Regions from separate parts of the Stenotrophomonas maltophilia complex sp. Om-AH-Sm3 genome, predicted to be linked through region 1. Evidence: riboswitches for the same ligand, from Rfam matches in the RefSeq annotation. Region 1 holds a riboswitch; the other holds the start of a gene.
The links. A riboswitch is a leader RNA that binds a small molecule or an ion and turns the genes downstream of it on or off. The one in region 1 is predicted to bind glycine.
Positions count from the first base shown of each region.

Region 2: linked by a shared signal. The riboswitch ahead of AC10QF_RS02825 (trimeric intracellular cation channel family protein) and the one ahead of gcvP (aminomethyl-transferring glycine dehydrogenase) in region 1 are both predicted to bind glycine.

Region 1 covers NZ_JBYBLQ010000015.1:77,172-91,333, forward strand. The annotation lists gene AC10QF_RS16545 (catalase) at 1-1,059, opposite strand, end outside; gene AC10QF_RS16550 (helix-turn-helix transcriptional regulator) at 1,174-1,896, shown strand; gene AC10QF_RS16555 (amino acid permease) at 1,979-3,346, shown strand; gene AC10QF_RS16560 (VOC family protein) at 3,533-3,943, shown strand; gene gcvP (aminomethyl-transferring glycine dehydrogenase) at 4,036-6,903, opposite strand; glycine riboswitch at 6,966-7,068, opposite strand; gene AC10QF_RS16570 (multidrug effflux MFS transporter) at 7,368-8,594, shown strand; gene AC10QF_RS16575 (siderophore-interacting protein) at 8,739-9,635, shown strand; gene AC10QF_RS16580 (hypothetical protein) at 9,704-10,096, shown strand; gene AC10QF_RS16585 (phytanoyl-CoA dioxygenase family protein) at 10,615-11,400, shown strand; gene AC10QF_RS16590 (NUDIX domain-containing protein) at 11,397-12,626, shown strand; gene AC10QF_RS16595 (hypothetical protein) at 12,623-13,498, shown strand; gene AC10QF_RS16600 (M2 family metallopeptidase) at 13,632-14,162, opposite strand, start outside.
Region 2 covers NZ_JBYBLQ010000002.1:28,498-42,659, forward strand. The annotation lists gene AC10QF_RS02795 (NAD(P)/FAD-dependent oxidoreductase) at 1-1,280, shown strand, start outside; gene imm9 (Imm9 family immunity protein) at 1,460-1,993, opposite strand; gene imm9 (Imm9 family immunity protein) at 2,420-2,896, opposite strand; gene AC10QF_RS02810 (hypothetical protein) at 3,148-3,603, opposite strand; partial or broken gene AC10QF_RS02815 (nuclear transport factor 2 family protein) at 3,607-4,040, opposite strand; gene AC10QF_RS02820 (GIY-YIG nuclease family protein) at 4,182-4,457, opposite strand; glycine riboswitch at 4,498-4,587, shown strand; glycine riboswitch at 4,601-4,704, shown strand; gene AC10QF_RS02825 (trimeric intracellular cation channel family protein) at 4,789-5,406, shown strand; gene AC10QF_RS02830 (hypothetical protein) at 5,473-6,321, opposite strand; gene AC10QF_RS02835 (3-deoxy-7-phosphoheptulonate synthase) at 6,596-7,669, opposite strand; gene AC10QF_RS02840 (hypothetical protein) at 7,965-8,222, opposite strand; gene AC10QF_RS02845 (DUF6616 family protein) at 8,328-8,666, opposite strand; gene AC10QF_RS02850 (DNA alkylation repair protein) at 8,714-9,454, opposite strand; gene AC10QF_RS02855 (MarR family winged helix-turn-helix transcriptional regulator) at 9,451-9,951, opposite strand; gene groL (chaperonin GroEL) at 10,151-11,800, opposite strand; gene AC10QF_RS02865 (co-chaperone GroES) at 11,885-12,172, opposite strand; gene AC10QF_RS02870 (endonuclease) at 12,485-14,162, shown strand, end outside.

The DNA of each region.
Region 1 (14,162 bases):
CACGTTGGCCGGGCAGAAGGCTACCTGCTCGGTCTCGGCGAAGAAGTTGTCCGGCCAGCGGTCCAGCACCATGCGCCCGATCACCTGCAACGGCACCAGCGATTCGGGGATGATCTTGGTCGGGTCCAGATGATCGAACGGGAATGCGTCGGCCTCTTCTTCGGTGAACAGCTGCACCGCCAGCTCCCACTCGGGAAAGTCGCCGCGCTGGATGGCCTCGAACAGGTCACGGCGATGGAAGTCGTTGTCGGCTGACTGCAGCTTCAGCGCTTCGTCCCAGACCGTTGACTGGATGCCCAGCTTCGGCCGCCAGTGGAACTTAACGAACGTCGACTCGCCGGCCTCGTTCAGCAGGCGGAAGCTGTGCACGCCGAAGCCTTCGATCATGCGCAGCGAGCGCGGAATGGCACGGTCGCTCATTGCCCACATGATCATATGCATTGATTCGGGCATCAGCGAAATGAAGTCCCAGAAGGTGTCGTGGGCCGTGGCGGCCTGTGGGAACGCACGGTCCGGTTCCATCTTCACCGCGTGCACCAGGTCCGGGAATTTCATGGCGTCCTGGATGAAGAACACCGGGATGTTGTTGCCAACCAGATCCCAGTTGCCCTCCTTGGTATAGAACTTGACCGCGAAGCCGCGCACGTCGCGCGGGGTGTCCACCGAGCCTGCGCCACCGGCCACGGTCGAGAAGCGGGTGAACACGGGCGTCTTCACGCCTACCTCGGTCAGGATGCGCGCCCGGGTGTGGGCGGCCAGAGACCGGGTCAACTCGAAGTAGCCATGTGCCGCGCTGCCACGTGCGTGCACGATGCGCTCGGGAATGCGTTCGTGATCGAAGTGGGTGATCTTCTCGCGCAGGAGGAAGTCCTCTAGCAGCGTGGGCCCTCGGGGCCCCTGCCGCAGGGAGTTCTGGTTGTCCGCCACCGGGATGCCCTGATCGGTGGTCATCACCGGATGGGTGCCCCCGGCCTGCTGGTGCAGTTCATCGCCGTCGCCCCGGCGGTGGTTTTCGGCAGGGGCGATTGAGCGCTTGCCGGTCGGCTTGCTGGCGGCCATTGACGTTGGCTCCGAATCATCAGAAGGAACCACGACACTGGAACCAGCCCCGTTAAACCGAGGTCCGGCAGAGGTGAACGTACAGGCAAAAGCAGGCTCGGGTATGCTTGCCCCATGCGAGTCGAGCCCGCCGACATCGAAGCCCTGTTCGACGCCATCCCGGACGTGCTGTTCTTCATCAAGGACCGCCAGGGGCGGTACACCCACGTCAACCAGACCATGCTGCGACGGCTGGGCCTGCGCGCGCGCAAGGACGTGATCGGGCGCACGGCAGCCGAGATCTACCCGACCGGCCTCAGCGCGGACTATGTCGACCAGGACGCCCGCGTGCTGTCCGGCGAGGTGATCGAGAACCTGATGGAGCTGCACCTGTTCGCCAACCGCGAACCGGGCTGGTGCCTGACCTGCAAGCGACCGCTGCTGGTCGATGGCGCCATCGAGGGCCTGATCGGCATTTCCCGCGACCTGGGCCAGAAGGACAGCCTGGGCGCCCAGTACGAGCAGCTGCGGCTGGCCCTGGCCCACCTCAACGCGCACTACGCCGAGAACGTGCGCATGCAGACCCTGCTGGACATCACCGGCTTCTCGCTGTCCAAGCTGGAACGCAGTTTCCGCAAGGTGTTCCAGATGACCCCGCAGCAGGTGCTGACCCGGCTGCGGATCCAGATGGCCATGCACCTGTTGCATGGCGACGACAGCATTGCCTGCATCGGGCAGGCCTGCGGTTTCAGCGACCAGAGTGCCTTCACCCGCAAGTTCAAGGCTGAAACCGGTTTCTCGCCGCGCGCCTATCGCGCCCGTATCGGCGGCAACGTCGGCGAGCCCGCACTGGCCTGAGCCGCCTGCTGCGCTGTGCCTATCCCCGTGGGCACGGGACAGGGTAAGGTGTCGCCCCTGTAGCCCGCCGCCAGCCCCGCCGATGCCCAACTCGATTCCGACCGCTTCGCCGTCCCGCCTCGGACATTCGCTCAAGCCCCGCCAGCTGATCATGATGGGCCTGGGCAGTGCCATCGGCGCCGGCCTGTTCCTCGGCTCGGGCGTGGGTGTGCAGGCGGCCGGTCCGGCGGTTCTGGTCTCGTATCTGGTCGCTGGCGCGCTGGTGATCATCGTGATGAACGCACTGGGCGAGATGGCGGCGGCCAAACCGACCAGCGGCGCGTTCTCGGTGTACGCCGCCGATGCCATGGGCGCCACCGCTGGCGCCACGGTCGGCTGGTTGTGGTGGGTGCAGCTGGTGATCGTGATCGCCGCCGAGGCGGTCGGTGCGGCCGGGTTGCTTGCCACGGTCTGGCCGGTGGTGCCGGTGCCGATGGCTGCGTTGGCCTTCATGCTGTTCTTCACTGCGATCAACCTGCTCGGGGTGAAGAACTTCGGCGAGTTCGAATTCTGGTTCGCCATCCTGAAAGTGGCGGCGATCCTGGCCTTCATTGGCATCGGCGTGGCACTGCTGATGGGCTGGCTGCCGCAGGTCACCTCACCTGGCCTGAGCAACTTCACCGAACACGGTGGTTTCGCACCGAAGGGCCTGGCCGGGATCGGTGCGGCGCTGCTGGTTGTCGTTTTTGCCTTCGGTGGCACCGAAATCGTTGCCGTTGCGGCGGCCGAAACCGAAGATCCCGAACGCAGCATCGCCCGTGCCATCCGTACCGTGGCCTGGCGCATCCTGGTGTTCTACATCGGCTCGCTGAGCGTGATCATCGCCGTGGTGCCCTGGACCAGCGAAGCACTGAAGTCGCCCTTTGCCGCCGTGCTGGACATCGCGCGCATTCCGGGCGCCGGCACTGCGATCACCCTGATCGCGGTGATCGCGCTGCTGTCGGCACTCAATGCCAACCTCTACGGCGCCTCGCGCATGATGTATTCGCTGGCGCAGCGCCGCGAGGCGCCGGCGGTGCTGGGCTGGACCGATCCGCGCCAGGTGCCGGTGATCGCCGTGCTGGCCAGCGTGCTGTTCGGTTTCGCTGCGACGGTGATGGAACTGCTGTTCCCGGACCGGGTGCTGCCGGTACTGCTCAACATCGTCGGTTCCACCTGCCTGCTGGTGTGGACGCTGTCGCTGGTTTCGCAGCTGGTACTGCGCCGCCGCGCCGATCGCCTGGGTACCCGCCTGCCGTTCCGCATGGCCGGTTTCCCGTGGCTGACCTGCTGCGCGCTGGCGATCCTGGCGTTGATCTTCGGCCTGCTGCTGAGTGAGTCGCACACCCGCCTGCAGTTCCTGTCGATGGTGGCGTTGACCGCCACGATTGCCGCCGGCAGCGCCATCGCACGGCGCATGCGCCAGGCGTGACTGCCGCTGTAGAACCCAACCTACGGTCGGCCGCGGTTGCCGTGGTTTCTGTAGAGCCGACCCTGTGGTTGGCTGCTGTTCGCGTAGCCGCCAGCCGAGCGCGGGCTCGGCTCTACAGCAGGCATACATCCGCCGTGCCATCCTGATCGCGTGGGCCGCCAGCGGCCCGTCGACCAGGAGTACCGCATGCTGCGCAGCCGTCCCTTCCTGATGTTCACCGGCCAGGCCGAGGCCGCCCTGGCCCTGTACGCCGAAGCCTTCGCCGATTTCCGCCTGCTGGCCCTGCAACGCCACCCCGAGGGGGCCGGCGCCGGCGTGCCCGGCCAGGTCCGCCAGGCGATCTTCCTGCTCGGTGGCACGCATTACCTGTGCTTTGACAGCCTGGACGTGCACGATTTCACCTTCTCGCCGTCGATCTCGTTGTTCGTCGAGTGTTCCGGTGCCGAGCAGTTCGAACGTGCGGCACGTGTGCTGGGCGAGGGCGGCCATTGGCTGATGCCGGTGGGTGATTACGACTTCAGCAATCGCTACGGCTGGGTGCAGGACCGCTTCGGGGTGTCGTGGCAGCTGAGCCTGGGGCAGATGCCGGACCCGTGATCGGGTAATTGTGGGTGTGGACCCTGGTCCACACGCCCTCATGAAAACGGCCCGCTTGCGCGGGCCGTTTTCTTTATCGATGCAGTGAGGAATCAAGCCTCGACTTCATCATCCTTGTAGGCATCGACCGGGATGCAGGCGCACATCACGTTCTTGTCACCGTACACGTTGTCGACGCGTGCCACCGGCGGCCAGTACTTGCTCTGCTTCAGGCTGGCCAGCGGGAAGGCGGCCAGTTCGCGCGGATAGGCGTGGGTCCACTCGCTGGCGGTCACCGCGGTGGCGGTGTGAGGGGCGTTCTTCAGCGGGTTGTCCTCGCGGTCCAGGCGACCGTCTTCGATCGCGCTGATTTCCTCTCGGATCTGGATCATCGCGTTGATGAAACGGTCCAGCTCGTGCAGCGACTCGCTCTCGGTTGGCTCGACCATCAGCGTGCCGGCCACCGGGAAGCTCAGGGTCGGGGCGTGGAAGCCGAAGTCGATCAGGCGCTTGGCGACGTCCTCGGCACCGATGCCGCTGGTCTTCTCCAGCGGGCGCACGTCCAGGATGCACTCGTGCGCCACCAGGCCGTTACGGCCGGTGTACAGCGTCTTGAAGTGCGGAGCCAGGCGCTTGGCAATGTAGTTGGCGTTGAGCTGCGCGACCTGGGTGGCCTTGCGCAGGCCTTCGCGGCCCATCATCGCGATGTACATCCAGCTGATCGGCAGGATCGAAGCACTGCCGAAGCTGGCCGCGCTGACCATGCCGACCGGGCCGTTTTCACCCAGCTTGCCCGGCAGGAACGGGGCCAGGTGCTCCTTGACCGCGCACGGGCCCACGCCCGGGCCACCACCGCCGTGCGGGATGCAGAAGGTCTTGTGCAGGTTCAGGTGCGAAACGTCCGAACCCCACTTGCCCGGCTTGGCCACGCCGACCAGGGCGTTCATGTTGGCGCCGTCGGTGTACACCTGGCCGCCGTGCTTGTGGATGATCTCGCAGATCTCGACCACCTCTTCCTCGAACACGCCGTGCGTGGACGGGTAGGTCATCATGATCGCGGCCAGGCGGTCGCTGTACTTCTCGGCGTTGAGGCGGATGTCCTCGACGTCGACGTTGCCGTTGGCATCGGTCTTGGTCACCACGACCTTCATGCCGCACATCTGCGCCGAGGCCGGGTTGGTGCCGTGCGCCGAGTCCGGGATCAGGCAGATGTCGCGGTGGCCTTCGCCGCGCGAGCGGTGGTAGGCACGGATCGCCAGCAGGCCGGCGTACTCGCCCTGCGCGCCGGAGTTCGGCTGCAGGCTGACCGCGTCGTAGCCGGTGCATTCGACCAGCATCGCTTCCAGCGTGTCGATCAGTTCCTTGTAGCCCAGCGCCTGGTCGGCCGGCACCAGCGGGTGGATCTGCGAGAACTCCGGCCAGGTCACCGGGATCATCTCGGCGGTGGCGTTGAGCTTCATGGTGCACGAGCCCAGCGGGATCATCGTGCGGTCCATCGCCAGGTCCTTGTCGGCCAGCGAACGCAGGTAGCGCAGCAGTTCGTGCTCGCTGTGGTGGGTGTTGAACACCGGGTGGGTCAGGAACGCGGACTGGCGCAGCAGGCCCGCCGGCAGCGCGTCGGCGGTGCTGGCGTCCAGCGCCTCGACGTCAGCCTGCGCGCCGAACACGGCGGCCAGCGCGACCACGTCGGCGCGGGTGGCGGTCTCGTCCAGGCTGATGCCGACCGAGTCGCTGTCGATCGCCCGCAGGTTGTAACCGGCGGCGCGTGCCTTGGCGTGGATCTCATCGGCATGCACGCCGGTGATGTGCAGGGTGTCGAAGAAGTCGCCACCGACCTGCACGCCGGCGTTGCGCAGTGCCGCAGCCAGGATCGAGGCCAGGCGGTGGGTGCGCCGGGCGATGCGGGTCAGGCCTTCCGGACCATGGTAGACCGCATACATCGAGGCCATCACCGCCAGCAGCACCTGTGCGGTACAGATGTTGGAGGTGGCCTTCTCGCGGCGGATGTGCTGCTCGCGGGTCTGCAGGGTCAGGCGGTAGGCCGGGTTGCCCTGGGCATCGACCGAAACGCCGATCAGGCGGCCCGGCATCGAGCGCTTGTAGGCGTCACGGCAGGCCATGAACGCGGCGTGCGGGCCGCCGAAGCCGAACGGCACGCCGAAACGCTGGCTGTTGCCGACCACGATGTCCGCGCCCCATTCGCCCGGTGCGGCCAGCAGGGTCAGCGCCAGCAGGTCGGTGGCCACGGCCACCAGGCCGCCGCGTGCGTGCACGGCCTCGACCAGGGCCTTGTAATCGCCGATCTGGCCGAAGGTGTCCGGGTACTGCAGCAGCAGGCCGAAGGCTTCCGCTTCCAGTGCTTCGGCCGGGGTGCCGACGCGCAGCACGATACCCATCGGTTCAGCGCGGGTACGCAGCAGTTCCAGGGTCTGCGGGTGCACGGCGTCGTGCACGAAGAAGGTGTCCGACTTCGACTTGGCCGAACGCTTGGCCAGGGTCATCGCTTCAGCGGCGGCGGTGGCTTCGTCCAGCAGCGAGGCGTTGGCGATCTCCATGCCGGTCAGGTCGGCGCACAGGGTCTGGAAGTTGATCAGCGCTTCCATGCGGCCCTGCGAGATCTCGGCCTGGTACGGGGTGTAGGCGGTGTACCAGGCCGGGTTTTCCAGGATGTTGCGCAGGATCACGTTCGGGGTGTGGGTACCGTAGTAGCCCTGGCCGATGAAGCTGCGCAGCACGGTGTTCTTGTCGGCGATCGCGCGGATCTTCGCAAGTGCCTGCACTTCGGTCATCGACTCCGGCAGCGCCAGCGGCGCCGGCGACTTGATCTTGGCCGGCACGATGGCATCGGTCATCGCATCCAGCGACGCGTGGCCGACGACGTCGAGCATCTGCGCGATCTCGGCATCGTTGGGGCCGATGTGGCGCTCGACGAACGCATTGTGGTGCTCGAGCTCACGCAGGGAAGGGGTGTTCTGGGACATGGCGAAGGATCCGTCAGGAAAGGGCACACGCACGGGCACAAGCCGCCGGTCGGCGGTCTGCGGGGCGCCCCTCTGTCCTTTTGCCTGAGAGTTTAAAAGCGCGGCGGACCGCAGCTTCGTGCCCCTTCGGCGCCGGATCGAACCGGTCTCTCCAGAGTTCTGTTACGGGTGGTATCGGGCCTGAGCGATTACGGGCGTTGCGCCTTCGGCAGCGGTGTTCCGCTTCTCCCACCGTGTTGCCCGCCGATTATAGCCCGTTGCGGGCCCGCTGGCCGTCTACGGGCCTGGCCGCTGCGCCTGAATGGCCGATGGCCCGGACGTGCGTTTTGTGCATCGCTGCATGGCATCAGGCGCAATCCCCACCTATGATGGCCAGATACCCGAATTCATCTGGCGCCCTCCCTGCAGACGGGGACCGGCGCCCGCCGTGCGTGCCGCGCATGGCCCTGCCGGACGCCTTTCCCATGACAGCCGCTGTTGCTCCGTCCACCCGCCGCATGGCCCTGCTGCTTGCCGGCCTGGCCATGTTCGGCCCGTTCTCGATCGACACCATCTTCCCGGCCTTCCCGCAGCTGGCCCGGCGCCTGGCGGTGGACGAGGTGGCGGTGCAGCAGACCATCAGCGTGTACCTGCTGTTCTACGGCCTGATGAGCCTGGCGCACGGCCCGCTGTCCGACGCCTGGGGCCGCAAGCGGGTGATCCTCGGTGGACTGGTGGTGTTCGTCGGCGCCTCGGTGGGCTGCGCACTGTCCACCGACCTGACCACGCTGCTGGCCTTCCGCGCGCTGCAGGGCCTGTCGGCGGGTGTCGGCATGATCGTCGGCCGCGCGGTGATCCGCGACCTGTACCACGGCCATGACGCGCAGCGGCTGATGAGCCAGGTGTCCATGCTGTTCGGCATCGCCCCGGCCATCGCGCCGATCATCGGTGGCTGGATCCTGCTCAGTGGCGCGGGATGGCCGCTGATCTTCTGGTTCCTGGTGGTGTTCGGGCTGGTCCTGCTGGCGGCCACTGCACGCTACCTGCCCGAGACCCATCCGGTCGAAGCGCGCGTGCCGTTGTCACCGCGCGCGTTGATGCGTGATTACGTGCGCATCGGTTTCAATCCACGCTTCCTGCGCCTGGCGCTGGCCGGCAGCATCGGCTTTGGTGGAATCTTCCTGTACATCTCCTCGGCGCCGGTGTTCGTGATGCAGCACCTGCACCTGGGCGAGGGCGGGTTTGCCTGGTTGTTCATCCCGACCATCGGCGGCATGACCACCGGCTCATTCCTGTCCGGGCGCATGGCCGGGCACACCACGCCCACCCGCCAGGTCTCCATTGGTTTCGGCCTGTGCGCATTGTCGGTGCTGTTGAACGTTGGCTACGTGGTGCTGTCGCCACAGTTCGTACTGCCATGGGCGGTACTGCCGATCTTCCTGGGGGGCATGGGCATGGCGCTGATCTTCCCGATCCTGGCGCTGGCGGTACTGGACATGTACCCGCATCAGCGCGGCCTGGCCTCGTCGCTGCAGGCCTTTGTGCAGCTGATGATCAGCACCGTGGTGGCCGGCGTGGTGTCACCACTGCTGAGCGGTAGCCCGCTGCACCTGGCACTGGGCCAGGCGGCGTTCTTCGGCGCCGGTTTCGTGTTCTGGTACTGGGAACACCAGCGCGAGCGTGCGGCGCAGGCAGCCTGCACGGGTCACTGAGCAGCGCGCAGGGGTAGGGCGGGCCGCGATGCCCGAAACACTTGCGGCAGGGAACGGCCGGACTAGGCTGGGCACTCCAGCCAGCCGGTGCGTGGATGCACGACAGCCAGCCGATCCGATGTCGTTGCATGAGGTTTCCCCCAAATGGCTGCGCAGCAGACCTACCGCCTGTTCGAGGTGGCGCTGAAGGAGCGCCGCGTTCTTTCCCCTTCCCTGGATCGCATGGTGTTCACCGGCGCCGACGTGGCGCGGATGAAGACCGAAGGCCCGGACCAGCGCATCAAGGTGTTCTTCCCCTTGCCCGGGCAGGACCTGCCGCAGGTGCCCTGCGGCGAGGACTGGTATCCGCGCTACCGGGCGCTGCCGGACGATCAGCGCCCGCCGATGCGCACCTACACCATCCGCCAGCTGCGTGCAGAGCTGGGCGAGGTCGATGTTGATTTCGTGCTGCATGGCGAGACCGGGCCGGCCTCACGCTGGGCCATCCATGCACGCCCCGGCGACCGTGTGGTGTTGCTGGCTCCCGATGCCGACTGCGCCGACAGCAGTGAAGGTTGGGAATGGAAGCCGCCGGCCGGCGTCGGCCAGGTGCTGCTGGTGGCCGATGAAACCGCGTTACCGGCGGTGGCTGGCATTCTTGAGGAACTGGCGGCCATGGTGGATCCGCCGCGTACGCTGGCCTTGCTGGAAGTGGCGCAGGCCGGCGACGCGGTGCCGCTGAAGGCACCGGCTACCGCCGAGCTGGTCTGGCTGCCACGCGGGCGCGCGGCGTACGGGGCGCCGCTGTTGCAGGCGGTGCAGGCGCGGCTGGCAGCCGCCTCGAGCGTGGCCGCTGGCGACGAACTGGAAGAGATCGACGTTGACGCGCAGATCCTCTGGGAACAGGCCGATGCCAGCGTGGCCGGGCCGCTGTATGCCTGGGTGGCAGGCGAAGCGGGGGCGGTGATGGCGATCCGTCGCCATCTGGTCCGCGACTGCGGGCTGGACCGCCGCGCGATCACCTTCATGGGCTACTGGCGGCACGGCAAAGTGCTGGATTGAGGGGGTGTGAAGCGGCGTGGCGGGTGGGGTGCGCTATCCTTGCGCCCCCCTCGCAGCGGTATTGCACCATGTCCACCAGCTCCAAGACCCGCCGCGACCAGCGCCGTCGCCAGGAAAAGCAGGCCGCCAACAAGGCCGCTGCCCAGGCCTCGCCGGTGGAGCCGCATGCCGAACTGCGCGACGCGCAGCGCACCCTGCTGGCCGGTGTCGTGCGCCGCGACGGCGAATGGGTGCTGGGCATGGACGGCCGTATCGCCGGCCACAGTGACTCCGCCGCACAGGTACTGGCGCTGATCATGCAGGCCGGTGAACTGCACGAGCGCAACGGCACGCCGGTGCGCCTGATGTACTCCGATGCGCTGCGCGACGCCGCGCACGCCGAAGCGAAAGAGAAGGGCCAGACCTTCGAGCAATTCAAGGCGGAACTGGCCGCGGCGATGGCGGCGAAGAAGGACAGCTGACAGGCATTCCGGAAAAGCCGGCCGCTGGGTCTTCATCGCGTAGCTGCCGGCCAGCGGCCGGCGCTACAGAAAGGGGCGGATCCTTGCGGACCCGCCCCTTTTCTCATTTCGCCGCCGGGGCGGCGTTGGCCTGCCAGCCACACATCTGGCCTCCGTTCTGCTGCTTCAGCCACTCGTTGACCGGAGTGAAGTACTCGGTCATCGGCGACGAGACGCCATGAGGCGATTTTCACTTGTGTCCTGAGTTGAAAGCGTCAGCGCAACGACCGCTTACCTTGGCAAGGTACGGAACGACTACTCCGTTCTCAGAAACTCTATTTCATGACGGCGGGCTGGATCGCTGGAAACTCGAAGCATCTGGACGTGGGACAGGTCACAGATGCAGATTTTCCGGAATTTCCTTACAGAAGTGTCATGCGAGATAGAAGTGATGTCCGTGGAGAAAAGGTGGATAAAAGGATGCGTGCAATCCAACTTCATGCGCGCCAACCTTCACAATGGACGAGAGGTGCTGTGCCTTGAAATCCATCGAAGAGCTCTACTTCGAGTTTGACCTCAACGGCTACGTCATCCTCCGTGGCGTCCTTGACCCCGAGCATATTTGCAGACTTCAGCAGTACTGGTCGCAACACCTGGAGAACGGGCCACTTCATGACGTCAATCTGGACTGGGGTGACGAGTGGCGGCAGCTGGTTGACCCAGAGCCGGTCTTCTGCTTCCTGACAGCTGTGTTCAGGGGGCGGTTCCGTATGGACCACATGTTCTGTGCCAGCGAGAGATTTGTGAGCAGCGCAGGTAACCTACACCATCACGCAGACATGTTCGACGAAGGCATCTACTACTGGGTGCGGAATGGCCGTGTCCACGCAGGTCTCATAGGTGTTCAGTACGCGCTGACTGACAACGGGATCTCCCACAATCACTTCTGCTGCATTCCCGGCTCTCACCGCGCAAACTTTCCGGTGCCGGACGCGTGCCGGCAGCTCGAGGGCAATGAGCTGTTGCGGCACATCCCTCTTGATGCGGGTGACGCGTTGGTATTCTCAGAGGCGCTGGTTCATGGCACGTACGCTGTGGCAGGATCAAGCCAGCGGCGTGCCGTTTTCGCGCGCTATATGAACAATCACTCGTATTTCCGCCGGCCGCCTGAGCACACGGCGTTGACGATACTGCCTGCCACCCCGAACCACTCGGAAGCTCCTTCCATCCCATTCGATGCATCTCTTCTCACGGAGCGGCAGCGTCGGCTGGTCGCTGAGCCTGCCTATGCGCGCGGACACGAGCCGCTGGGAGTAGGGCCATGAGCCCGGTGAGTGTCAAGGCTGTCATCGCAGACTCAAGCGGGCGGGTGTTGTTTCTACGGAATCCGCGAGGCGAACTTGAGCTTCCAGGAGGGCGTCCTGACGTTGGAGAAAGTCTGGAAGAAACCCTTTCGCGGGAAGTGCTTGAGGAGTGTGGGCTGGTCGTGACAGAGGCTGCTTACCTTGGCAGCCGCTCCTGCGCGATTGTTCCAGGGAAGAGCGTCCTGCTCGTGTTCTACAGGTGCGGGCATGCTGGGGGCGCGATCCGTCTAAGCGACGAACATGCGGACTTCAGATGGGTGGAAGTGGTTGGGGCCCGGCCAGAGGATGTGCCTGAGTACTACTGGTCCGCTGCATTGCAGCTTGAGCAGTGGTCGAGTGTAGACGAGGGGCAGATTCCGGCGCGCGATCTGGAGTATCCGCTAGCTACCGGGGAGCGGGATAGGAAGCGCCTTCTCATAACGGCCGATATTTACGATGCCAGCACGAAAGAGTTCATCGAGACCTACCTTCCTGACAGGAAAGGCAGGATCCTGGAAGTGGGGGCCGGGCATGGGTCCATCTCCCGATGGATGGCCAAGGTGCGTCCGGATTCGGTCGTGTTGGGTGTGGATTCGAGTGAGCAGCAAGTGGCCTTGTCTGCCCGTGAAGCCGATCTTTTGGGCATCAGGAACGTCAGCTACACGGTGGCTGATCTCAGAGAGATCGAAGAATGGGATGGCGTTGGAGACGAGTTCGATCTGATCACTTGTCGGTTTACTCTGCTGCACCTCAAGGAACGCGCCCGGATCGTGAATGGGTTGCTCAGTCGTTTGAGTGTTTCCGGAGTTCTGGTATTGGAGGAGCCTGCGCTGGACAGTGTCTTCTGCATCCCGAGTGTTCCAGCATTTACCCGCGCCAATTCCGCGATCAGAAGGTTCGGCGAAGTAAATGGGCTTGACTATGACTGCATCGCAGAAATATGGAAAATAGCCGCTGGAAGTGAATCGATGCTTCGGGGAGTGAGGTTCAGTCAGCCCACCGTCTGGTCCCGTGCTCACAAGGAGCTGGTGCTGCTGTCGTTCATGAATTTCAAGCCTCGCCTGGTGGCTGAGTTCATTCTCGATCCTGGCGACGCGGACGCGATTGAAATGTCCCTGCGACATGACTACATGGATGAGCGAGTCGTCTCTGGAGGGCTCCGCACTCTCCAAGTCGCGATGTCCAAGGCGACTGAGGTCAATGTATGACCGAGTTCTGGATTGACCAGGCATGCAGCGGTGCCTATGTGGACGTTCCGAACGAGGATGTGGTGGGTTATCTGTCGCGAGGGGACAGCCTCCTGATCTGGGTGATTGATGGCGGCTCTCCGCTCAGTGACCAGCCATTTACCGTTTTTTCTGGTGAATCCAATTCTGGCTGGTTTGCGCGACGCTTGTCGGAGGGTCTGAAGGCAGAGTTCAGTCAACGCGCGTTTGATACGTCCGTGCTGGCGCAGATCATCGACCAGCTCAAGCGCGAGTTCGATGAACGCTCTGAGGGTGTCGCCGCCGAGTGGAGTTGGCCGGTGGCTGCGGCTGTCCTGGTGGAAATCAGCGAATTCGATGGCCAGGTGGAGATGACGGTCTATCGGTATGCAGACTGCTTCTTCAACGTTGTGCAGGACGATCTGGGGGCAGATGTAATGCGCAGGCGAATTACCGCAGAGCCCGCTTGTCTCAATGCGTGGAAGCCAGCATCAGGATTCTGTGGCGCAAAACTCGAGGCCCTGCGGATAAGGCGCGTACAGCAGCAACGCAACGTGGACACGAGTGCGCTGACGATTAGCGCGGGGAGTGCCATGAACGCAACGGTAATCTCCTTCAGCGTCAGCAGGCCGCTCCACGTTCTCGTCGGTAGTGACGGCTTGGCGAGGTTGTGGGAGGTATACCGCGAATTGGAGGTTGCCGAGGCAATGTCGATCGTGGCGACTTCAGGCGTGGCACGATTGGTGGCAAGACTGAGGCAGTTCGAAGCCTCTCCCGGGAGGAGCCAGTTGGATATGAAGCCCGTGGATGATGCCTGCGGCATTCATGTATTCATGCCGGCGCGGCGCGAGGCCATGAACAATGCACTCCGCTGAACTGGCCCACGGAGATTGGAAAGATGTCCCGTTTCCAAGGGCAGCGCATTGAAGGGCCTTGTGGTCTCACAAGCTGCCGGCCAGCGGCCGGCGCTACAGAAGGGGGCGGATCCTTGCGGACCCGCCCCTTTTCTCATTTCGCCGCCGGGGCGGCGTTGGCCTGCCAGCCACACATCTGGCCTTCGTTCTGCTGCTTCAGCCACTCGTTGACCGGAGTGAAGTACTCGATCATCGGGCCGGCATCGAGCTTGTCGGTGCCGGTCAGCTCCTTCAGCGTGGCCTGCCACGGCTGGCTGGCACCCTTGCTCAGCATCGCCCAGTATTTCTGGCCGGCTTCCTTGTTGCCGTAGAAGGTGCACTCGTGCAGCGGGCCCTTGTAGCCGGCTGCATCGCACAGGCCCTTGTAGAACTGGAACTGCAGGATGCGGGCCAGGAAGTAGCGGGTGTACGGGGTGTTGCCCGGCACGTGGTACTTCGCGCCCGGATCGAAGAATTCCTCGCCACGGGGGCTGGCCGGGGCCACGCCCTGGTACTTGGCCTTCAGGTCCCACCACGCTTTGTTGTAGTTGTCGGCGGTGATCGAACCATCGAACACGCCCCAGCGCCAGCGGTCGATCATCAGCCCGAACGGCAGGAACGACACGCCCGACAGCGCCATGCGCAT
Region 2 (14,162 bases), on a different contig from region 1:
TGAGTCGCGAGCGCGTTCCCCACCTGGTCGTTGTCGGCGGCGGTTTTGCCGGTCTCTGGGCCACCCGTGCCCTGGCCCGCGAGCGCATACGCATCACCCTGGTCGATCGCCGCAACCATCACCTGTTCCAGCCGCTGCTGTACCAGGTGGCCACCGCCGGCCTGTCCGCGCCGGATATCGCCGCACCGCTGCGCCACATCCTCGGCCACCAGCGCAATGTGGAAGTCCGCCTCGGCGAAGTGGTGGCCATCGACAAGCGGGCGCGGCAGATCCGCATGGCCGATGGCAGCACGCTGGACTACGACAGCCTGCTGCTGGCCACCGGCGCCACCCACGCCTACTTCGGCAACGATCAGTGGGCCGATGATGCGCCCGGCCTGAAGACGCTGGACGATGCCATCGCGCTGCGCCGCAAGCTGCTGCTGGCGTTCGAACGCGCCGAGGCCGAACCGGACCCGGCGAAGAAGGCGGCGTGGCTGAGTTTCGCCATCGTCGGCGGTGGTCCCACCGGCGTCGAACTGGCCGGCACCCTGGCCGAGATCGCGCGCCACACGCTGCGCAACGAATTCCGCCACATCGACCCGGCCAGCGCCAGGGTGCGGCTGGTCGAGGCTGGGCCCCGCGTGCTGTCCTCGTTCCCGGATGTGCTTTCGCTGAAGGCGCGCCGCCAACTGGAAAAGCTGGGCGTGGAAGTGCTGACCGGTACCCCGGTGAGCGACATCGACAGCCAGGGCTTCAAGCTCGGCGAACAGTTCGTACCGGCGCGCACCGTGGTCTGGGCCGCCGGCGTGGCCGCTTCACCGCTGGCGCGCACGCTGGACGTGCCGCTGGACCGCGCCGGACGCGTGCCGGTGCAACCGGACCTGACCCTGCCCGATCACCCGGAGCTGTTCGTGGCCGGCGACCTGGCCGCGCTGAGCCAGGCCGACGGCAAGCCGGTCCCCGGTGTGGCACCGGCCGCCAAGCAGATGGGCAAATACGTGGCCGAGGTGATCCGCGCACGGCTGCACGGCACGCCCGAGCCCGGTCCGTTCAAGTACGCGGACTACGGCAACCTGGCCACCATCGGCCGCATGGCCGCGATCGTGCACCTGGGCCGACTGCAGCTGTCGGGCGTGCTGGCGTGGTGGTTCTGGCTGGCCGCGCACGTGTTCTTCCTGATCGGCTTCCGCAACCGCATCGTGGTGCTGCTGAACTGGGCGGTCGCGTACTGGAGCTACCAGCGCAGTGCGCGCATCATCTTCGGTGATGACCGCGACGACCGGCGGCCGAAGCGGTAGGGCTGCACGCAACAGGGGTCGGATCCCTTTCCGCAGGAAAGGGCTCTGACCCCTTGCAGTAGATCCACGCCATGCGTGGATGAGCGCCCGCACATCCTCCCATCTCCATCCGTGCGTCAGCCCCCTGCATTTCGAGAAGCCGCAGTCAGGAATGGTGGCTGTACTTCCCGCCGCTCTCCTCAAGCAACGTATCGAATCACTTTCCCGTTGCACTTGAAGCCAAATTCAAACGCCGTGTCGATAGCACGCTCCGCGCTACCGACGATGTACTCCTGCAGCCCTGCGTAGTCTGCAAACTGCGGATTGATGACGTGGGACTTCGCTTCATTCACGGGATGGAAGAAGCCTAGTCCATACATGGCATGGTCGGGCAGGCCGTACTCCACGACCTCGATGCAGGGCACGGGAATCGAGATACTCACCTCGAACTCCTTGTCGGAAGGAAATCGCCTCGCGCGCTTGAAGATTCCAATGGCGTCAGTGTTGCAGATCGTCACGCCCATCAGCAGTCGCCATCCTTCCAGGTCGATGATGTTTACCTGTTGGATCTTCGCCTCCAGGAATCGACTCACCTTGTCGCTGGTTTCAGCCCAGTCCAGCACACCAGTGATGCCTGATTCACTCGAAGTGAAGCTTCTGATCTGCTGTGGCATGAGCATTGCACTGATGCCTGGGGATTCACTCGAAATGAGGCATCTGATCTGCGGCGACATGAGCATTCCCCCAATAAGGCCCGGAATCACAACTTGCCAAAAGGCGATTGATCTAGCCATTGTTCCACTCAATGCGCGAAGGCACGCACAAGGTGCTGAGTGAAGCTGCAACCAGAAATCCCCTGTCCTTCTGCACTCTCTTCCGCGCCAAGACTCATCAATAGCGGCTGGGGCGAATAGATCCTGAAAGGCACTTATGTACCAAAAGCGACATAAGTGATCGAGCGCCGGCCGCGCTCTGATGCCCCGAACAGTTCCGAGATGCCGTTCACGACGACCTCAATCAAGGACTCTGACCCCTTGCAGTAGATCCACGCCATGCGTGGATGAGTACCCGCACATCCCCCATCTTCATCCATGCGTCAGCCTCCTGCATTTTTGAGAAGCCGTAGTCAGGAATGGTTGCTGTGCTTCCCGCCGCTCTCGTCAAGCAACGTATCGAATCACTTTCCCGTTGCACTTGAAGCCCAAATCAAATGCCATGTCGATAGCACGCTCAGCGCTACCCACGAAGTACTCCTGCAGCCCTGCGTAGTCTGCAAACTGCGGATTGATGACGTGGGACTTCGCTTCATTCACGGGATGGAAGAAGCCTAATCCATACATGGCATGGTCGGGCAGGCCGTACTCCACGACCTTGATGCTGGGAACCGGAACCGAAATACTGACCAAGAACTCCATGCCGGAGGGGTATCGCCTCGTGCGTTTGAAAACTCCAATGGAATCGGTGTTCCGGATGACGACGAACATCTGCAATCGCCAACCTCCCAGATCCGCAACGTTCACCTGATCGATCTTCGTCTGCAGGTAGCAGTCCAACATACGGTTAATTTCAAAGATATCGAGCGTTCTGCTGACACCCGGAGATTCGCTCGAAACAATGCATCTGATCTGCTTTCTCATGAGTGTGCTGTCTGTCTGATGGCATCAGCCTTCCGCAATTCAACTTTCGTGGCAACTATTCCACCCACTGTGCCTGGCCACAGACCGGGATGAAATCAAGCCGGGCGTCTGGGATAAGGTGATTTTTCGCAGTCGCGACTTCCAGACAAGTTGCTCAGCGGCAAACGAGAGGTTTCGTGCTACGAATTCACTTTAGTGCCGTATACGACACAGCGGAGCGGAGAGTAGGACCATTCGCACACCGCGTGGATCTACCGTTTCATCGGGCCACCGGGCACCCGCCGTTTCGACCAGGTCCGGCAGAAGTCCTCCTTCCTCGCGGTGTCGGCAATCTGCGCGGCACTCCAATGCCGGGTGATCCAGATCGTCAATGCGGTACTGCTGAGCTGCCAGCGCAGCATGCCGCGCTGCGGTTGCCGCCACAGGTGGCGCCGGGCAATCCAGAAGGCCTCCCGCTCCACTTCCGGCACCTTCTTCTTCATCCCGTCCTTGTCGAAGAACTGCGCGGCGAAACGCCAGGGATTCATCGGCTGGTATCCCGCGCGTGGTTCACTGCTGCACGCAGCCATACCACTGGGTGCGCGGTCCGCCGGCGTCGGCCGACCGTCTACCAATGCCAGCCCGAGCAGATACAGCAGGCCAGGCAGCAGCGCGATACCGGCGACCAGCACGACAACGGAGATCCATGCTTTGACGGCGGCACGCATCGCTCACTGTGCCTTCGGTTTCGGGTACCACAGCGCGTTGACGATGACCCAGCGCTGGTCGAAACGGCCCATGTGGAAGTAGTCGACAAACCACGGGGTTTCCAGTCGCACCGAGGCCGCGTTGCCGGTCACACGTCCAGCACCGTGCAGCGACGATCCCATTGATCCTTCGGGGTCCTCAACGCGCCCTGCTTCGTCAGCGAGACCAGTTCTTCCTTCGACATCCGGCGCAGGCCCAGGCGTTCGTCGGGTGTATCGCCGAGCACAGCGCGCTTGGCCAGGTCCGGGTGCAGGGAACGGGCGACGCGCTGTGGGTCCGCCTCCAGCTGGCCATCGACGTAGTCATGGCAGGTGGCTTCGATGGCCGCGAGGGTGGCCGGGTCGGCGGCGGGGCTCGTTGCTGCGGAAAGAGCGAACAGCAGGGCGATCGTGGACATCCGGGTCTCCAGCGCTGAGGGCTGGGCGATCATGGCATGTGCAAGCCGCATCCACGCATGGCGTGGATCTACTGTAGAGCCGGGCCCATGCTCGGCTTCACCATCAGGCAGCAGCAACAACAGCCGAGCGTGGGCTCGGCCCTACAGAAGCGCGGGATCCGGCGCCTGCAGCCAGGCCAGCTTGCGTTCGCGCGGCTGCTGCTTGAGTTGCCACTCGGCCCGCGAGGCGGCGGCCCGGTCCGGGTATTCGCGCACGGCCAGCACGCGCAGCGGTGGCCGGGCCCGGGTGTAGCGCGCGCCCTTGCCGGCCTGGTGGGCGGCGAAACGCGCGTCCACGTCGGTGCTGATGCCGGCGTAATAGCTGCCGTCGCGGCATTCGAGCAGGTACAGGAACCACGGGCGGAGGGACGGGGCCATGCCCGGATTATGCCGTGCTGCACTGCAGCGGATATACTGGCGCCCGAATGCAGGAGAGTGGCGCCGCGCTGGCGCCCGCCGAAGGCGCAGGCTCCCATGATCGCTCAGGCCGGTGGGCTAGAATCCCACCAACCATGCATTCGACTCGCCGAGCTGGAGAGAGGTCACCGGGCACGCCCGGGACGATCCGCCGAAGGGGCACGCGGCCTACGCCGCTGAACTCTCAGGCAAAAGGACAGCGGGAGCGGCACCGGTCATCGTCATCCCGTCATTGCGCAGGCACTGGCGGTAGTCGCGCATGGCCGGCCCCACCGCGCCCGGAGCCTGTCCCATGCTGCTGTCCATCATCTACCTGATTGCCATTTCCGCCGAGGCCATGACTGGCGCACTGTCCGCAGGCCGCCGCCGCATGGACCTGTTCGGTGTGGTCATGATCGCCTGCGTGACCGCCCTCGGCGGCGGATCACTGCGCGACATCCTGCTCGGCCACTATCCGCTGGGCTGGGTGAAGCATCCCGAGTACCTGGGCTTCACCGTATGCGCGGCGCTGATCGCCACCTGGGTCGCACGTTGGATGCACCACTTCCGCCGCACCTTCCTGGTACTCGACGGCCTGGGCCTGATCGCCTTCACCCTGATCGGCTGCTCGATCGCGCGCGAAGCCGGCCATGCGATGCCCATCGTGCTGATTGCCGGCATGCTGACCGGCGCGTTCGGCGGCGTGCTGCGCGACATCCTCTGCAACGAGGTACCACTCATCTTCCAGAAGGAGCTGTACGCGATCATCGCGCTGCTGACCGGCGCGGCCTACCTGTTGCTGCTGCACTGGGGCGTGGCCGATGCCACCGCAATCCTATGCTGCCTCGGCGGCGGCTTCGCGCTGCGCCTGCTGGCGATCCACTACCGCTGGGAAATGCCGAAGTTCGTGTACCACGACGAAGTGCATTGAACGATGGCGTGTTCGCCGGGCATGGCCCGGCGCTACAGAAGAGCGGTATCCACGCATGGCGTGGATCTAGAGCATGAACTTCATGGGGCTGCCCCCCGCGCGTATCCGCTCTGGATAGTCAGCCGACGGATACCGTTGGGGTCCGCATCCCCAATCGGCGCCGGAATCGTCGACTTCCAGCAGCGCAGGATCAATCCATTGGCACAAGTAGTCGCTATCAGATCGCCTATCGAAGCCCGGGCAGTTCACTTTGCCCTCCACGTCAATGGAGTTGTGGGTGCTGCCGAGGTAGCTAGCGGTCAGGTGCCCCGCCACTTGTGTGTAGGTGCCGGTCTCGAGGAAGGTCTGAACAGTGATGTTGCCACCTACGGACAGAATCCCATCATTGAGTGAGCACGCGTACAGATGATCGCATTCCAGCTCATCACGCACGAACACCCAACCACCACAGTCGAGATTCCGGGCCCTGAGGCTCCCCAGTACGATCACGCAGAGCGTCTCGCTCAGATCGTTCAGTATCAGCGTGCCGTCTGCGATCAGATCACCATCGACAATCACGCAGTCGGTCTCGCAGTCGGATTTCCAGTCGCCACCTAGCGTTGTCGCAGGCACTACTTTGAATGAAGGCTCGTAGTCATCGGGCGCGGGCTCGGGAGATGCCGCGATCACCGCCCGGGCCTTCAGCGCAGGCCGCAGCAGCCCCTCGTCCCCTTCGCTGCTGTGGATCCTGATTCTTTCATCAAGATCCGCCAGCAGGCGCGCCTTCTCGAGGGACGGCTCAAACCAGTCTTCGATGACAGATACGGCATCTTCAGCGATTCGCCCGCCTTTCAAGCTCACGAGCGCCTTGGCAGCTTCACCGGAAATCGACCGACAAGCTGAATCCAGAAAGTTGTCATCCGGGAAAACACGCATTGGCGGGGTCCAGTCAGGCGAGGAACCCCATCTTCGGCCGAAATCGCAGGAGGACTCCATACAACTCTTCCGAAATCCTGCCGTGTGGCTCGCTGATATCCACGCATGGCGTGGGTCTACGTCTCACACCACCCCGGCGATGTACCTAGCGCTGTCGCTCATGCGCAGCGCCAGGCGCATCGCCGGTGCAGATGGGCCGGTCTCCAACTCCGACCGGCCCTGATCGCGGCCGCACCCCCGCAGGCGCTGGCCGCCATCCACACACGTGCCGCACTCAAGCGGCTTCGGACACCTTTACGTCGCGACGGGCGCGCACGGCCGCGGCCAGTCGCTCCAGCACCGTCACGGTGGTGTCCCAGTCGATGCAGCCATCGGTGATGCTCTGGCCGTAGACCAGCGGCTGGCCTTCCACCAGTTCCTGGCGGCCCCCGACCAGATGGCTCTCGATCATCACGCCCACGATGCGCTCTTCGCCGTCTTCCAGCTGAACAGCAATGTCCTCGATCACCTTCGGCTGGTTCTCCGGGTTCTTCAGGCTGTTGGCATGGCTGGCATCGATCATCAGGCGCGCCGGCAGCTTGGCCTTGGCCAGCGCCTGGCAGGCGTCGGCAACACTGGCTGCGTCGTAGTTCGGCTGCTTGCCCCCACGCAGGATCACATGGCAATCGGGGTTGCCGGTGGTCGACACGATGGCAGTGCCGCCCTGCTTGGTGACCGACAGGAAGTGATGCGGATTGGAAGCCGCACCCACCGCGTCGGCGGCGATCTTCACGTTGCCATCGGTGCCGTTCTTGAAGCCGACCGGGCACGACAGTCCCGAGGCCAGCTCACGGTGCACCTGGCTTTCGGTGGTACGCGCACCGATCGCGCCCCACGCCACCAGATCGGCGATGTACTGCGGTGAGATCACGTCGAGGAATTCAACACCCGCCGGCAGGCCAAGCTTGTTGATGTCGCGCAGCAGGCCACGGGCGATGCGCAGGCCCTTGTCGATCCTGAAGCTGCCATCCAGGTCCGGGTCATTGATCAGGCCCTTCCAGCCCACCGTGGTGCGTGGCTTCTCGAAGTACACGCGCATGACGATTTCCAGCTCGCCTGCCAGCGCGTCGCGCAGTGGCTTCAGGCGCTGGGCGTACTCGATGGCGGCGTTCGGGTCGTGGATCGAGCACGGGCCCACCACCACCGCCAGGCGGTCGTCACGGCCGTGCAGGATCTGGTGCAGCGCCGCGCGCGAGGCGCTGACGGTGCCGGAGGCTTCATCGTCACACGGCAGCATCGCCAGCAGCTGGGCAGGCGGTGTCAGCGGTTCGATGGTGCGGATACGCAGGTCGTCGGTGTGCGGGGGCATTGCAGGAGATCTCCGGAACGTTGGGGGTCCCCAGCGCGGCGGCATGAAAAAAGCCGCCAGGTTCGCTGGCGGCTTTCGGGAATGCGTCTGAAGCTTTCTTCAGGGTGAGCGCAGTCCTTCCTCCGCCAGTGGCTTCGGAAAGTAATACCAGTAAAAGCGGGTAGCGGCTGCGTTCATGGGATCTATTGATAGCACAGCTTTTGCGCAGTGCAAAATGTTTCATCCGCAACTGGGGGCGCGGTTCAGTGATGCGCCTGACTGCGCAGCGCACGCGGTGGCCGCTGTGCAACGTCGCTCATCTGCCATGCACTTCCACGTCCAGCAGCAGGCCTTCGTGGATGTCGGCCCAGCGCTCCAGCACGCGGTCCAGCTCCTGCCGGGCCTCGTCCAGCTGCTCGGGGTTGAGCAGGGAGCGTGCGGTGTAGAGGTCGGAGACCAATCGACGCAGGGCCGATTCCGGGATGGCCACCGACGGGTTCTCCTGCCCCGGCAACTGCAATGCCGGGCACTCGCCAAGCGGACCGAACAGCGTGACCTCGAGCTTGCTCTGCATGATCAACGTCCCTGCGGATGGACATGGGCAACGCACTGTTTACCGTGTATCGGTGACAGGCGCATGTGCCGCCCATGGCGGGGATCGCAGGCCGCCGCCGTACCACTAGAGCGCGGCCAGGTCGGCCAGATGCTGGCCCATGCTGTCCACCTCACCGATGGCATGGGTGGTGGTGAAGTAATCATGCCAGCCGGTGGCGGCGATCCCGGCCACCAGCGTGTCGGCCGCTTCGCGGCTGGCGCAGTGCCAGACCGCATAGAACTGCTCGCCGCTGCCACGCGGCACGTCCGTAGCGATGCGGCCCATGGCCACCGGCCTGATGCATTCCGGGTCGAAACGCTGCATGCCCTCACCGATGCGGGCGAAGAAGGCGGTGCGTTGTCCGGGCGAGAGCGCCGTCCAGGCGGGGGTGGCGGTGTAGAGCTCGATGAAGGTGTGGGGCATTGCGGTTCTTCCTTGAGGTTCATGGGATTGCCGGCCAGCGGCCGCCATTACCGCAGTGATCGCATGGCGCGTTTGCGGATGTAGGCGTTGGCATCGCTGTGGTGCTCGCGTTGCCAACGTGCGCACAGCCCACGCAGCCATTGCGGCTGCGTCTTGCCGGCATCGTTGAGCCAATTGCCGACGGAGTCCTGCACATAGCGCTCGGGGTCGTCGGCCAACGCGTCCAGCAACGGCACTGCGTGTTGGGGCTGCTGCTTGAACAGCGCGATATGCGTAGCCCGGACGCCCCGGGGACGCAGCGCCTCGCAGGCGAAACGGCGCAGGTACGGCGATACTTCCTGCGTCCACGGTTGCAGGTACCCAAGCGCCTGCAGCGGTGCAGCAACGATGTCCGCGCGCAGTGCCAGCCAGGCCCATTCGCGCACGCCGAAGTGCGGGTCATCGGCCAGCGTTCGTATCGCCTGCAGCTTCCCTGCCAGGGGCGTGCCGGCGTCACTGCCGATCAGGTAGCAGGCCCAGCCGCGCACGGTGTCGGACGCATGGTCCTGCCATTGCACGGGATCGCCCTGCCCCGCCTCACGCAGCAGTTGCGCAGCCAAGGCCATGCGCAGTGTGATGCCCTTGCCTGAAGCATCCTGCATGCGTTGCAGCGCTTCCGGTGCAAGCGCAGGCGCTACCACCTGCAGCAGCGCGGCGAAATCCACCGCCAGACACTCGGCCAGGTGGGTGGCGGCGACGCGGCCGGTGCTGAGCGCACGCAGGCGTTCGGCCGCAATAGGCGCGCTCATGCAGCGGATTCCTGCCCGGCATCGGTGTGCTGCCAGACCTTGTGCAGCAACCGTGAAAGCTGCTGCTGTTCGTCGGCCTCCAGCCCGTTGAACAGGCCCCCGATCCACTGCGTGTGCTGCTCGAACAGCGCCTCGGCGAGGCGTGTCCCCTGTGCGGTCAACACGATCCGCAGGCGGCGGCCATCTTCGGCATCGCTGTGGCGCTGCAGCAGGCCTTCGCGCTGCAGGCCGTCGAGCAGGCCACTGATGGTGGCGCGGGTCACGCCGGCACGCTCGGCCAGCTCATGCGGCGGCAGCGAGCCACCGGCCCCGTGCAGCAGGAACAACACGATGAAGCGGCCTTCGCTGAGGCCATGCGGTGCCAGCCGTGCGGCGCAGTCGTGGTCGATGGCGGCAGACAGTGACAGCAGTTGGAAGCACAGGCGCAGCTGGGCCAGGTTTACCTCGCCGCGGCGCGCAGCTTCCTTGAGCAGAGCGGTGTGTTTTGCTTCCAGCATGCCGGCCACCATGTGATTAGGCACCTAATCATAATCGATTTTCGCCCATGGAACCACGCTGTGCGGAGCATGCGGGGCCGGGTCCGGCCAAGCCCGCGCATCGCCCAAAAAGAAAAACCCCGCCTTGCGGCAGGGTTCTTCTCTACAACGGGAAGGTATGCCGACCCAGGGCCGGCATCCCAATGCCAGGGGCGAGGACTTAGAAGTCCATGCCGCCCATGCCACCCATGCCGCCCATGCCACCGGCGCCGCCCATGGCCGGCTCGTCCTTCTTCGGAGCTTCGGCCACCATGGCTTCGGTGGTGATCATCAGGCCAGCGATCGAGGCGGCGTTCTGCAGCGCCGAACGGGTCACCTTGGTCGGGTCCAGGATGCCGAACTGCAGCATGTCGCCGAACTCGCCGGTGGCCGCGTTGTAGCCGAAGCTGCCGGTGCCTTCCTTGACCTTGTTGATGATGACCGACGGCTCGTCACCGGCGTTGGCAACGATCTCGCGCAGCGGGGCTTCCATCGCACGCAGGGCAATCTGGATGCCGTGGTTCTGGTCTTCGTTGGCGCCCTTCAGACCGGCCAGCGCGGTGATCGCGCGGACCAGGGCAACACCGCCGCCCGGGACCACGCCTTCTTCAACGGCTGCACGGGTGGCGTGCAGGGCGTCGTCGACGCGGTCCTTCTTTTCCTTCATCTCGATTTCGGTCGAGGCGCCGACCTTGATCACGGCAACACCGCCGGCCAGCTTGGCCACGCGTTCCTGCAGCTTCTCGCGGTCGTAATCGGAGGAGGTGTCCTGGATCTGGGTCTTGATCTGCGCCACGCGTGCATCAACGTTGGCCTTGTCGCCGACGCCGTCGATGATGGTGGTGTTCTCCTTGGAGACCTGCACCTTCTTGGCGCGGCCCAGGTCCTTGATGGTGGCCTTTTCCAGCGACAGGCCGACTTCTTCGGAGATCACGGTGCCGCCGGTCAGCACGGCCATGTCTTCCAGCATCGCCTTGCGACGGTCGCCGAAGCCCGGGGCCTTGACGGCCACGACCTTGACGATGCCACGGATGGTGTTGACCACCAGGGTCGCCAGCGCTTCGCCTTCGACTTCCTCGGCCACGATCAGCAGCGGCTTGCCGGCCTTGGCGACGCCTTCCAGCACCGGCAGCAGGTCGCGGACGTTGGAGATCTTCTTGTCGTGCAGCAGGATGAACGGGTCATCCAGGTCAGCGGTCTGCGACTGCTGGTTGTTGATGAAGTACGGCGACAGGTAGCCGCGGTCGAACTGCATGCCCTTGACCACGTCCAGCTCGTTGTCCAGGCCCGAGCCTTCTTCAACGGTGATGACGCCTTCCTTGCCGACTTCCTTCATCGCGTCAGCGATGATCTGGCCGATCGACTCGTCCGAGTTGGCCGAGATGGTACCGACCTGGGCAATCGCCTTGTCGTCGGCGGTCGGCTTGGAGATGTTCTTCAGCTCGGCGACGGCGGCCGACACGGCCTTGTCGATACCGCGCTTGAGGTCCATCGGGTTCATGCCGGCGGCCACGGCCTTGGCGCCTTCGCGGATCAGGGCCTGGGCCAGCACGGTGGCGGTGGTGGTGCCGTCGCCGGCATCGTCGTTGGTGCGCGAAGCAACTTCCTTCACCATCTGCGCGCCCATGTTCTCGAACTTGTCAGCCAGTTCGATTTCCTTGGCGACGGAGACGCCGTCCTTGGTGATGGTCGGGGCGCCGAAGCTCTTTTCCAGCACGACGTTGCGGCCCTTCGGGCCCAGGGTGGCCTTGACGGCATTGGCGAGAACGTTCACGCCGCGCACCATGCGCGAACGGGCATCTTCACCGAAACGGATATCCTTGGCAGCCATGTGCAGTTACCTCATCTGGTAGCGCCGGGCCATGCCCGGCGGCTGGGTGTTGGAATCAGGGGATGGAACAGGTCTCGCCGGGGCTCAGCCGATGACGGCGAGCACGTCGTCTTCGCGCAGGACCTTGTACTCGACGCCTTCGCTCTTGTACGAGCTGCCGGCGTACTGGCCGTAGATGACCTTGTCGCCGACCTTCAGCGACGGCGCGCGCACGTTGCCGTTGTCCAGCGGCTTGCCCGGGCCGACGGCCACGACCTCACCCTTGGTGGACTTTTCCTTGGCCGAGTCGGGGATGACGATGCCACCGGCGGAGATTTCGTCGGCTTCGATCGGCTTGACCACAACGCGGTCGTGCAGCGGCTTGATGCTCATAGGAGACCTCTTAAGTGATTGATTGGTCTAAAAAAGTCCGGCGATGTTAGCACTCGCCCCAGACGAGTGCCAGAACCGCACGTGAAGAAACCCGACAACGTCGGGAGCAGGGCAGAGATGGAGCCCCGCCGCCCCCTTTCAAGGGCGGAATGAAAAAAATTTTTCCACCCGCGCGCCTCGGCCAGGGCGTCGGTCCAGATCAATTTCGGTGACAAGCGTCGCACTGTCAGACATCTGACGTTCATTTACGACAAAGTGTCACTGGATCGGCCTTAGGCTCGGTCCGGCATTCCCAATCACAAGGAGGAGTCGATGCGATTGCTGTCCCCGCTTGCCGCTGCCTGCCTGCTGGCGCTGGCCGCTGCGCCGGCCCAGGCCGAGGTCTTCATCAACGAACTGCACTACGACGACAGCACCGCCGCCGGTGACGTCGGCGAAGCGATCGAGGTCGTAGCCACTGCCGGTGAGGACCTGTCCGGCTACCGCCTGTACCTCTACAACGGCAGCAATCCGTCCGCCGCCACCGTCTATGCCAACACCCCGGTCCCGGCCGGCACCGCCGCCGGCTGCGGCAGCGCCACCATCGCCGTGGTCAGTTACCCGACCAACGGGATCCAGAACGGCCCGACCGACGGCATCGCCCTGGTCGATGCCAGTGGCAAAGTGGTCCAGTTCCTCAGCTATGAGGGCGCCATCACCGCCTCCGGTGGCCCTGCCGCCGGCATGACCAGCCAGAACATCCCGGTAGCCGAGACCAACAGCACCGCGCCGGGCACCTCGTTGCAGCTGACCGGCAGCGGCAGCCAGTACACCCACTTCACCTGGGCCGAATCGGCCGGCCAGACCTTCGGCAGCTGCAACAACGGCCAGACTTTCAGCGGCGGTGGCACGCCAGGCCCGAACACGCCGCCGTCGGTGTCCACCACCACCCCGGCGCAGGGCAGCAGCACCTTCCCGGCTGCGGCCGATCTGGAAGTGGTGTTCAGCGAAACCGTGAACCTGGCCAGCGGCGCGTTCGCGCTGAGCTGCGGCACCTCCGGCAGCGTGCCGCTGACCTTCCCGGCGAGCGGCCGCAGCGTGAAGCTGTCCACCAACACCGCGCTGGTGGCCGGTGAAGCCTGCCGCTTCGACATCCGCGCCGCGCGCATCACCGACCTGCTGGGCGCGCACCCGGCCGCCGACAGCCGCATCGCCTTCACCGTGGCCAGCACCGGCGGCAATCCGGACCCGGGCAACCCGGGCGTGCCGGCCGGCTACTACTCCAGGGTCAACACCAGCAGCCCCAGCCAGCTGCGCTGCTCGCTGCACGCCACCATCAAGGGCCACACCGCCTACCCGTACAGCGGCTCGGGCACCAGCACCTGGACCATCCTGGAAATCGCCGACGAGGATCCGAACAACCCGAACCGCATCCTCGATGCCTACCGCAACCGCAGCTACGCCAAGGTCAGTGATCGTGCGGGCACCGGCAGCGGCCTGACCTACAACCGCGAGCACACCTGGCCGAACTCGCTGGGCTTTGCCACCACCACCGGTGACAAGGGCCTGCCCTACGCGCCGTACACCGACACCCACATGCTGTACCTGACCGACGCGCAGTGGAACGCCGACCGTGGCAACAAGCCGTTCGGCAAGTGCGATGCCAGCTGCGGCGAGCGTGCCACCGAAGCCAACAATGGGCAGGGCGGCGGCAGCGGTGGCTACCCGGGCAATTCCAACTGGGTGCGCGCGCCGGACGGCAACACCGGCACCTTCGAGGTGTGGGGCAAGCGCAAGGGCGACATGGCGCGTGCGGTGATGTACATGGCGATCCGCTACGAAGGTGGCAAGGATGCGGCCACCGGTCAGTCCGAGCCGGACCTGGAGCTGACCGACGACCGCAGCAAGATCGTCAAGACCAGCAGTTCGCCGGCCTACATGGGCCTGCTGTCGACACTGATCGACTGGCACCTGTCCGATCCGCCGGATGATGCCGAGCGTGCCCGCAATG